DNA from 2 places in the Enterobacter sp. JBIWA008 genome. Region 1 is predicted to be linked to the other one. Evidence: predicted binding sites of a transcription regulator. Region 1 holds the regulator's gene; the other holds the start of a gene.
What was found. Region 1 encodes sigma-54, which starts transcription at its own class of promoters, with help from an activator protein. Its sites were predicted from a motif close to GTTGGCACANNTTTCGCTNT; they were not measured.
Positions count from the first base shown of each region.

Region 1 (5,450 bases):
GCCAGGCCCCGGCACAGAAGAAGAGTAACTAATTCGTTATGGCAACATTAACTGCAAAGAATCTCGCTAAGGCCTATAAGGGCCGCCGTGTCGTAGAAGATGTCAGTCTGACCGTCAACTCCGGCGAAATTGTAGGGCTGCTTGGCCCTAACGGTGCGGGTAAAACCACCACCTTCTACATGGTCGTTGGCATTGTGCCGCGCGATGCCGGCAACATTATCATTGATGATGAAGATATTAGCCTTCTGCCTCTGCACGCGCGCGCGCGTCGCGGGATCGGCTATCTGCCGCAGGAAGCCTCCATTTTCCGTCGTCTCAGCGTTTACGACAACCTGATGGCGGTCCTGCAAATTCGTAACGATCTGACCAGCGAACAGCGTCAGGATCGTGCCAACGAGCTGATGGAAGAGTTCCACATTGAGCATCTGCGCGACAGCCTTGGTCAGGCACTCTCCGGGGGTGAACGCCGTCGCGTTGAGATTGCGCGTGCGCTGGCCGCAAACCCGAAATTTATCCTTCTGGATGAACCGTTTGCTGGCGTTGACCCGATCTCGGTTATCGACATTAAACGTATCATTGAGCACCTGCGTGACAGCGGTCTTGGCGTACTGATCACCGACCATAACGTCCGTGAAACGCTGGCCGTATGTGAACGCGCGTATATTGTGAGCCAGGGCAATCTGATCGCCCACGGTACGCCGCAGCAGATCCTCGAAGACGATCATGTTAAGCGCGTCTATCTTGGGGAAGACTTCCGACTCTGATAGGGTAGAGGTAACGTAACGCCGAACCGGAGAAAAATGCTCTGAACATGAAGCAAGGTTTGCAATTAAGGCTCAGCCAACAACTGGCGATGACGCCGCAGCTACAGCAGGCAATTCGCCTGTTGCAACTGTCCACGTTAGAACTTCAGCAGGAGCTCCAGCAGGCGCTGGACAGCAACCCCCTGCTGGAACAAACCGATCTTCATGACGAGGTAGATACCCAGCAATCTCAGGATACAGAAGCGCTCGACACCGCGGATGCACTCGAACAAAAAGAGATGCCCGACGAGCTACCGCTGGATGCAAGCTGGGATGAAATTTACACCGCCGGAACCCCTTCCGGTACGCGTGCAGACTACCAGGATGATGAGCTACCGGTCTATCAGGGCGAAACCACCCAGTCGCTGCAGGATTACCTGATGTGGCAGGTGGAGCTGACTCCCTTCTCCGATACCGACCGCGCGATTGCCACGTCAATTGTCGATGCCGTTGACGACACCGGCTATTTGACCGTCACGCTGGACGATATTCTGGAAAGCATGGGCGACGACGAGATTGAGCTTGAGGAAGTTGAAGCCGTACTGAAGCGCATCCAGCGTTTCGATCCGATAGGCGTGGCCGCAAAAGATCTGCGTGACTGCCTGCTGATCCAGCTTTCTCAATTCAGCAAAGAGACGCCATGGCTCGACGAGGCGCGCTTAATCATCAGCGATCATCTGGATCTGTTGGCCAACCACGATTTCCGCTCCCTGATGCGCGTCACGCGCCTGAAAGAAGAGGTGCTGAAAGAAGCGGTGAATCTGATCCAGTCGCTCGATCCGCGCCCGGGACAGTCGATCCAGACCAGCGAGCCCGAATACGTCATTCCGGACGTACTGGTCAGAAAACATAATGACCGCTGGGTCGTTGAACTGAACTCAGACAGCATCCCTCGCCTGCAAATCAATCAGCAGTATGCCTCCATGTGCACCAGCGCGCGTAACGACTCCGACAATCAATATATTCGTAGCAATCTTCAGGAAGCGCGATGGCTGATCAAAAGTCTGGAGAGCCGAAATGATACGCTGCTACGCGTCAGCCGCTGTATTGTCGAACAGCAGCAGGCTTTCTTTGAGCAGGGCGAAGAGTATATGAAACCGATGGTGCTGGCGGATATCGCCCAGGCCGTCGAAATGCATGAATCAACCATTTCCCGTGTCACCACGCAGAAGTATCTGCACAGTCCACGCGGTATTTTTGAGCTTAAGTATTTTTTCTCCAGCCATGTGAATACCGAGGGCGGCGGTGAAGCGTCGTCAACGGCCATTCGTGCCCTGGTGAAGAAGTTGATCGCCGCGGAGAACCCCGCGAAGCCACTAAGCGACAGTAAGTTAACCACCATGCTGTCCGATCAGGGTATTATGGTGGCACGACGTACTGTTGCGAAGTATCGAGAGTCTTTATCCATTCCGCCGTCCAACCAGCGTAAACAGCTGGTCTGACACAACCGATAAGGAAGACACTATGCAGCTCAACATCACTGGACAAAACGTCGAAATTACTGAGGCTTTACGCGACTTCGTGAACGCGAAGTTTGCAAAACTCGAGCAGTATTTCGAAAGGATCAATCAGGTCTATATTGTGTTGAAAGTGGAGAAAGTGACTCATATCTCGGATGCCACCCTGCATGTTAACGGGGGTGAACTGCATGCCAGTGCGGAAGGGCAAGACATGTACGCGGCTATCGACGGCTTAATTGATAAGCTTGCACGACAGCTCAATAAACATAAAGATAAACTGAAACAACACTAATTGTCCGGGCAGTTAACGGGTGCAGGAAGGCCTGTTGTGAAACACAACAGGCCATTTGTACAGTTAGCGCTTAGGTGAAATTATGATGAACAACGATTCCGCTCTTCAACTGAGCAATGTCCTTAACCAGGAATGTACCCGCAGTGCGGTTCACTGCCAGAGCAAAAAACGTGCGCTGGAGATCATCAGTGAACTGGCTGCAAAACAGCTGGGTCTGCCGCCGCAGGTGGTGTTCGAAGCGATTCTGACCCGTGAAAAAATGGGCAGTACCGGTATCGGCAACGGCATCGCGATCCCGCACGGCAAACTGGAAGAGGATACCCTGCGTGCCGTGGGTGTGTTTGTGCAGCTTGAAACACCCATCGCTTTTGATGCCATTGATAACCAGCCCGTCGATCTCCTCTTCGCGCTGCTGGTACCTGCCGATCAGACGAAAACCCATCTGCATACGCTGTCGCTGGTCGCAAAACGTCTGGCCGATAAAACTATTTGCCGTCGACTGCGCTCGGCCCAAAGTGATGAAGAGCTCTATCAAATTATCACTGAAGCAGAAGGCAATCAGGATGATGCATAACCAGGAGATGGCCTTCACATCTGTTGTCCTGAGGAGAAACGGAACATGGTGCTGATGATTGTCAGTGGCCGTTCAGGGTCGGGGAAATCCGTTGCTCTGCGCGCGCTGGAAGACATGGGTTTTTATTGCGTCGATAACCTGCCGGTCGTGTTATTGCCTGACCTGGCCCGCACGCTTGCAGAGAGACAAACCTCTGCCGCCGTCAGTATCGACGTCCGTAACATGCCGGAATCGCCAGAGATCTTCGAACAGGCCATGAGCAACCTGCCTGACGCGTTCTCGCCTCAGCTGCTGTTCCTCGATGCAGACCGTAATACCCTGATCCGCCGCTACAGCGATACCCGTCGTTTGCACCCGCTTTCCAGTAAGAACCTCTCTCTGGAGAGTGCTATCGATGAAGAGAGCGATCTGCTGGAGCCGCTGCGTTCTCGTGCCGACCTGATTGTCGATACCTCTGAGATGTCCGTTCACGAGCTGGCGGAAATGCTACGTACCCGGCTGTTGGGTAAACGCGAGCGCGAACTGACGATTGTGTTCGAATCCTTTGGCTTCAAGCACGGTATCCCGATTGATGCGGATTATGTTTTCGACGTGCGCTTCCTGCCGAACCCGCACTGGGATCCGAAACTGCGTCCAATGACCGGTCTGGATAAACCCGTCGCGGCCTTCCTCGACAGGCACACAGAAGTTCACAATTTTATCTACCAGACGCGAAGCTACCTTGAGCTATGGTTACCTATGCTGGAGACAAACAATCGTAGCTACCTGACGGTGGCGATTGGCTGTACCGGCGGTAAACATCGTTCGGTTTATATCGCCGAACAGCTGGCCGACTATTTCCGCTCGCGCGGGAAGAACGTTCAGTCCCGTCATCGCACGCTGGAAAAACGTAAAACATGACCGTAAAACAGACCGTTGAGATCACCAATAAGCTGGGTATGCATGCACGCCCGGCGATGAAACTGTTTGAGCTGATGCAGGGTTTCGATGCGGAAGTTCTGCTGCGGAATGACGAAGGTACCGAAGCGGAGGCCAACAGCGTGATCGCTCTGCTGATGCTGGATTCCGCCAAAGGGCGCCAGATTGAAGTAGAAGCCACCGGTCCTCAGGAAGAGGAAGCGCTGGCGGCGGTGATTGCCCTGTTTAACGCTGGCTTTGACGAAGACTAACGTTCACCCATTCGGCGGGTGGCGCTGCGCTTACCCGCCCTACATAAGATTATTACGCTGCATAAACCCCTCTCCGCCGAGCTGATTCATCTGGCGCAAAATCCACGCCTGACGGCTTCGCACGTAACCTGATGGAGCACTGGCTTTAAAGCGGATAGGATTCGGTAAAACAGCGGCCAATAGCGCTGCTTCTGACATGCTCAGACGGCTGGCCGGCTTATTGAAATACCGCTGTGCGGCAGCTTCCACGCCAAAAATACCGTCGCCAAACTCAGCCACATTGAGATAGACGGTCAGAATACGTTTTTTGCTCCAGACCGTTTCCATCCCCAGAGTTAACCCCGCTTCCAGCCCTTTTCGCACCCAGCTTCGACCATCCCACAGAAACAGATTTTTGGCCGTCTGCTGCGACAAGGTCGACGCACCACGCACGCGGTTTTCATGACGTTCGTTATGCGCCAGCGCCTTCTCAATCGCGGCCACATCGAACCCCCAGTGCTCCGGGAATTTCTGATCCTCCGCCGCGATGACCGCCAGCCCCATGAACGGAGAGATCTCATCCATGCTTACCCAGTCGGAATGGGCAACATAGCCGAAATCGCCGCTGAGCCACGCGCCGAACTGACGCTCAACCATCACGGCGGAGAACGGGACCGGCATAATGCTGAACAGGGCGAGTCCACCGCCCCAAAACACCGCCAGCACCAGAACGATGCGTAACAGGGTACGTTTTACCCACACGCCAGCACCGGATTTACGACTCATTCAGCCAGCACCAGCACGCGGGCGACCAGTTTTTCGATCCCCATAGCCGCTTCTGCAATATTCTGCGCCAGCATATATGCTGGCGTAGTAACAATTTTGTTCTCTTCATCAACCACAATGTCATCAACCGGGCACGGAACGTGTTCGCCCCCCATTTCCTCGACGATCTCTGCGGTATCAATATCCGTCCCGATAGTCAGGCGCAGCGGGAAATCAAAAATCCTGGGCAGCATTGCCGGCGCGATGCAGATAAAGCCCTGCGGTTTTCCTGACGCATGCATGGCCTGCGACAGCGCTTTAAGATGAGGATCTATCTGACACTCCGCCCCCTGCGCAGCAAAGGTACTGAGATTTTTGGCCGCGCCAAACCCACCCGGCACAATGAGC
Region 1 is NZ_CP074149.1:4,297,073-4,302,522, forward strand. Features, by position in the region: gene lptA (lipopolysaccharide ABC transporter substrate-binding protein LptA) at 1-32, shown strand, start outside; gene lptB (LPS export ABC transporter ATP-binding protein) at 39-764, shown strand; gene rpoN (RNA polymerase factor sigma-54) at 812-2,245, shown strand; gene hpf (ribosome hibernation promoting factor) at 2,268-2,555, shown strand; gene ptsN (PTS IIA-like nitrogen regulatory protein PtsN) at 2,638-3,129, shown strand; gene rapZ (RNase adapter RapZ) at 3,175-4,029, shown strand; gene npr (PTS phosphocarrier protein NPr) at 4,026-4,298, shown strand; gene mtgA (monofunctional biosynthetic peptidoglycan transglycosylase) at 4,338-5,063, opposite strand; gene elbB (isoprenoid biosynthesis glyoxalase ElbB) at 5,060-5,450, opposite strand, start outside.

Region 2 (5,450 bases), 1.3 Mb from region 1:
AGTTCCGGCGTTACCGTGAGCACAAAGGCGGCCAGCACCACGCCAGGCGTAGAGCCCATACCGCCCAGCACCACAATAGCGAGGATCAGTGCCGACTCAAAGAAGGTGAAGGAGGTCGGGTTCACGAACCCCTGATAGGTGGCGAAGAATACGCCGGCAATCCCCGCGGTCGATGCGCCCAGCGTAAAGGCCGAAAGCTTAACCAGAACATGATTCAGCCCCAATGAGCGGCAGGCAATTTCGTCTTCACGCAGTGCTTCCCACGCCCGTCCAATCGGCATTCGCGTCAGGCGGTGCTTGATATAGAGCACCAGCATCACCACCAGGAACAGCACCGTGTAGATAAAAATAAACTTCATGTTCGGGTTGTAGGTCAGGTGGAAAAATTCGTGGAAGGGCACCCCTCCTTCTTTCGCGCGCCGACCAAATTCCAGACCGAAGAGGGTGGGGGGAGGGGCCGACACGCCGTTGGGTCCGCCGGTGAAGGTCAGCCAGTTGTTCAGTATCAGGCGAATGATCTCCCCGAACCCGAGGGTGACGATGGCCAGATAGTCACCGTGCATGCGCAGTACCGGGAAACCGAGCAGGGCGCCTGCGGCGGCGGCCATAATTGCCGCCAGCGGCAGCATGCTCCAGAAGCCTAAGCCGAGATACTGGTATCCCAGCGCCAGGCCGTACGCCCCGATCGCGTAGAATGCGACATATCCCAGGTCCAGCAGACCGGCAAGACCCACGACGATATTCAGCCCCAGGCCGAGAAGCACGTAGATCAGCCCGAGAATGGCGACGGTCAGCACATATTTAGTGGCGACAAACGGAAAGCAAACCGCAAGAGCAATCACCAGCGGAATAATCCAGCGCATGCGGCTTTTGTATTCCGATGGCCGGACATATACGCCCGCGCTATCGGCCTCGAAGCGTGCCTGGAAACGCGCGCCCGCGGCGGTACCTAAAAAGACGCTCAACAGAAAACGCCCGAGCATGACGATGCCAACCATCCAGGCCAGCCGCTGTCCGGCAAAGTTAAAGCTGTACCCGTCCAGCACCACGCCCGCTATTGGGCCGAAGATTATCAGCGCAATCAGCCCGGAAAAAATCGCGTCCAGCATGCAGCGTTTAAGTGAAAAACCGTGTGATGTCATCATTCTCTCCCTCACACTTTGGCTACAATCGGGCGCCCAAGCAGGCCCTGGGGACGGAAAATAAGGATCATGACCAGCAGGCCGAACGAAAAGACATCCTTATAGTCCGAGTTCACCATGCCCGAGAACTGTGCTTCCGCCACGCCAAGGATGAGGCCACCGAGCATGGCGCCGGGGAGGGAGCCGATGCCGCCGAGTACCGCTGCAGTAAAGGCTTTAATGCCGATCACGAACCCGACGTAGAAATCAAAGGTGCCGTAGTTCATGGTGATCAGCACCCCCGCCAGGCCCGCCATCGCCGCACCGATGACAAAGACCAGAGAAATAATCCGGTCGGTGTTAATCCCCAGAATGGCGGCCATCTTACGATCCTGCTGAACCGCGCGGCACATCCGCCCCAGCCGGGTACGGTTGATTATCCAGGTGAGTACCAGCATGCCGGCAAACGAGGCAACCAGGATAAACACTTTGGTGTAGGTTATCTGCACGAACCCGTCGCCCAGATGCAGGCGAATCACGCCGTCCAGCATGGTCGGAACCCCTTGCTGGCGCGGGCCCTGGCTCAGCTGCGCGTAGTTTTGCAGGATAAGCGACATGCCGATGGCGGAGATCAGCGGTGCCAGGCGCGTGGAGTTGCGCAGCGGTTTGTAGGCGATACGCTCGATGGTCCAGCCGTACACCCCGGTTACCACGATGGTGAACGCCAGCGTGCCGAGGATCAGCAGCGGAAAAGACTGCAGACCGAAGAAAGAGAGCAGCGCCAGGCCGATGGCGCAGAGATAGGCGGAAATCATATACACTTCGCCGTGGGCGAAATTGATCATGCCGATAATGCCGTACACCATGGTGTAGCCGATGGCGATCAGGCCGTAGACGGAGCCCAGCGTTAAGCCATTAATTAACTGTTGCAGGAAGAATGTACTCATCTTAGCGCGCTCGTTTTATAGGCTGCGCGAGCCGCGCAGCCTGATGTTTATTACGCGCCGACGGGCAGGCCCGTCGACGTTGAGCGTGACTCCGTCCCGTTACTGCACTTCCTTATATTTGCCTTTGTCGTCCCACTGGTAAACCACGTAGTCAGACACTTTCAGATCGCCTTTGCTGTCCCAGGCTTTTTTGCCCATTACCGTGTCGACGGAATTGGCTTTCAGCCATTCGCTGGCTTTGGCGGAGTCCTTGCCACCGGTGGCCTTGAAGGCCGCGGCAATGGCCTGTACTGAGGCATAGGAGTAAAGGGTGTAACCTTCCGGTTCGAATTTACCGGCGCGGAATTTCTCGATAACCGCTTTACCGTCCGGGATAAGGCGCGGATCTTTACCGAAGGTCATGTAAATGCCGTTCGTGTATTGCGGGCCCCCCGCGGCGGTCACCATCTCTTCGTTGACAATACAGTCGCCGGAGAAGAATTTCGCCTGCACGCCCTGTTCGCGCATCTGGCGAACCAGCGGACCGGCTTCCGGGTGACAGCCACCGAAGAACACGACGTCCGGTTTTTGCGCGCCGATCTTCGTCACCAGCGCGTTAAAGTCTTTTTCACCGCGAGATAACCCCTCATACATCACATCCTGAACCCCGCGTTTCGCCAGCGCCGCTTTGGTGGCGTCAGCCAGACCCTGACCGTAGGTGTCTTTATCGTGAATAATCACCACGCGCCTGGCTTTCAGCTTGTCGATGATGAAGTCGCTGGCAACCTGACCCTGCTGATCGTCGCGTCCGCACATGCGGAAAATATCGCTCATGCCGCGTTCGGTGATCAGCGGGTTAGTTGAGCCGGGTGTAATCGCAATAATGCCTGCGTCGCTATACACCTCGGAGGCGGGCATTGTGGAAGAGGAGCAGAAATGGCCGACCACGGCGTTGACTTTATCCTGGTCAACTAAACGGTTGGCGACGGCCACGGCCTGCTTGGGCTCACAGGCATCATCCCCCTGAACCAGTTTGATCTTCTCGCCGTTAATGCCGCCTGCGGCATTAATGTCTTCAGCGGCCTGCGTTGCGCCGTGCCAGTACTGATCGCCATAGGTGGCATTCGGACCCGTGAACGGCCCGGCCACGCCAATCACAATATCTGCCCGGGCGGAAAACGCCGTCACCAGGCAACTGGCCAACACAAGAGAAAGAGGAGTTCTGATAAATTTCAGCGACATTATTATGTTCCTTAGCAAAGAGGTTTTTGCACCACGGCGTAAACCCGAACGCCCGACGGCGCAGCCAATCCGAAACACGAGCAAGAACAAAATGCACTAAACGAACAAGATACAGACGGCATCCTGCATATTACGGCGAGATTTCCCTGCGCAGGGGCGCGCGAAGAACGTTAAGCAAAAACGTTGCCAGAATGGTTAACCCATTGACGAGCATGCGACATGTTTGAGTATAGAGCGCCGCGTTATGCCGCCTTACGGGAGGAGAAGAAATTACAGCGGAGATCACATATCGTTAACAATAAAGCCCATAAGTTGTGCAAAGGTCACGATTTGCACGTTTTTGCAGCAATAAAGACCTAAACTTCAGCCCGGAGAGGCGTGAGATATGTGTTAGGATCGTTTCCTTTTTTGCAGGAGTATCAGCGATGACTGAAGGCCCATTGAATGAAAGCGAAATGGCGTGGCTTGAAGAGACGTTAATGTCTTACGGTCATGATGACGCGTCCGTGATTGACGTGTCCGAACTGGACGGCATGCTTACCGCAGTGCTTTCCGGTCCTGTTGTCGTTGAGCCAGATGCCTGGCTGGTGGCGGTGTGGGGCGGCGAGAAGTACATTCCGCGCTGGAAAAACGATCGCGAGATGAACCGTTTTATCGATCTCTGCTTTAAGCATATGAACGATATTGCCGAGCGCCTGAGCGAGTACCCGGATCAGTTTGAACCGATGTTCGGTTATAACGACGTTGACGGTGAGAGCTATACCGTGGTGGAAGAGTGGTGTTATGGCTACATGCGCGGTGTGGCGCTGACGGACTGGTCAGCCTTGCCGGAAGCCCTGAAGGCCGATCTTGACGTGATTGCCCTGCACGGGACGGAAGAGAACAGCGAAAAGCTGGATGAACTGTCCGAAGAGGAGTATATCGCCAGCATCGAGAGCATCCAGCCTGCGGCACTGCGTTTATATCAATACTGGGTTAACAACCCGCAGCAGCCGGAAGTGAAGAAGCCGACGGTGAACGGCACGAAGGTCGGGCGTAACGATCCGTGTCCTTGCGGCAGCGGGAAGAAGTTTAAGAGCTGCTATTTGCACTGAAAAAAAAGGGGCTGATGATAGCCCCTTTTTTATTTAACCCACTTCCGGCAGCATTCCGGCCGCAATCAACATCTGCACCAGAATAATCACCACCCCGCAGCCAAATACAATGCACAGCAGCGGTTTTCCGCCCGCCACGCGATATCCCTGCTGAGGATGCTGCTGGCGGCTTTTCCACGCCAGCAGGGAAGGGAGCAGCAGGGCCAGAATAGAGAGCGCCACCCCAGCGTACCCCAGCGCCATCACAAACCCGCGTGGGTAAAACAGCGCGAACGCCAGCGGCGGCAGGAAGGTGATTGCGCCCGTCTGCAACCGTCCGGCCGCGGTATTGCGACGCTGGAACAGGTCAGCCAGATAATCAAACAGGCCGAGCGCGACCCCCAGGAACGAGGTTGCCAGCGCCAGGTCAGCAAACAGGTGCACCGCCAGCTCCACGTGCGGGGAGGTGACGACCTCGCGCAGCGCCAGCAGAAAACCGTTCAGGCCAGCGTGTTGCGCCATCAGCCCAATAAAGGTTGAAGAGTCAATGCTGCCCAGCGTCACCAGCTGCCAGAAAATATAGGCGATCAGCGGGATTGCGCTGCCGATAACAAAGACGCGGCGCAGCTTGCGGATATCGCCGTTCATATAGCTGACGATGCTCGGCACGCTGCCGTGGAAGCCAAACGAGGTGAAAATGACCGGGATCGCGGAAAGCGCCAGCCCTTTTTCCAGCGGCAGCGTCAGCAGGTTGACCTTGTGCACGTGCGGCGCCAGCAGCACCAGCATGACAATCAGGAAGAGAATTTTGGCGCTGAACAGAAAACGGTTAAACAGATCGACCAGCGATGTCCCCACGCAGACCACGCCGCCGCCGATGAGCGCAAAGAAGATAGCCCCCGTCGCTGGGGTAATGTCAGAGCCAGACCAGTCGTTGACGCTGGAGGCGATGAGCTCCCCGGCGCCGCTGATATAGGCGGCGGTCAGGGCATACATCAGGAACATCATGCTAAAGCCGGTTATCCACTGGCCGTAGCGTCCGAGATAGCGCGCCGCAAGCGAACCCAGACCGGTGTCGGCGGGGACGT
Region 2 is NZ_CP074149.1:2,971,726-2,977,175, reverse strand. Features, by position in the region: gene livM (high-affinity branched-chain amino acid ABC transporter permease LivM) at 1-1,142, opposite strand, end outside; gene KGP24_RS14355 (branched-chain amino acid ABC transporter permease LivH) at 1,154-2,068, opposite strand; gene KGP24_RS14350 (branched-chain amino acid ABC transporter substrate-binding protein) at 2,168-3,289, opposite strand; gene KGP24_RS14345 (YecA family protein) at 3,715-4,383, shown strand; gene tyrP (tyrosine transporter TyrP) at 4,417-5,450, opposite strand, start outside.
Region 2: a site for sigma-54 is predicted at 3,461-3,480, ahead of KGP24_RS14350 (branched-chain amino acid ABC transporter substrate-binding protein). Genes of this name have one in related genera too.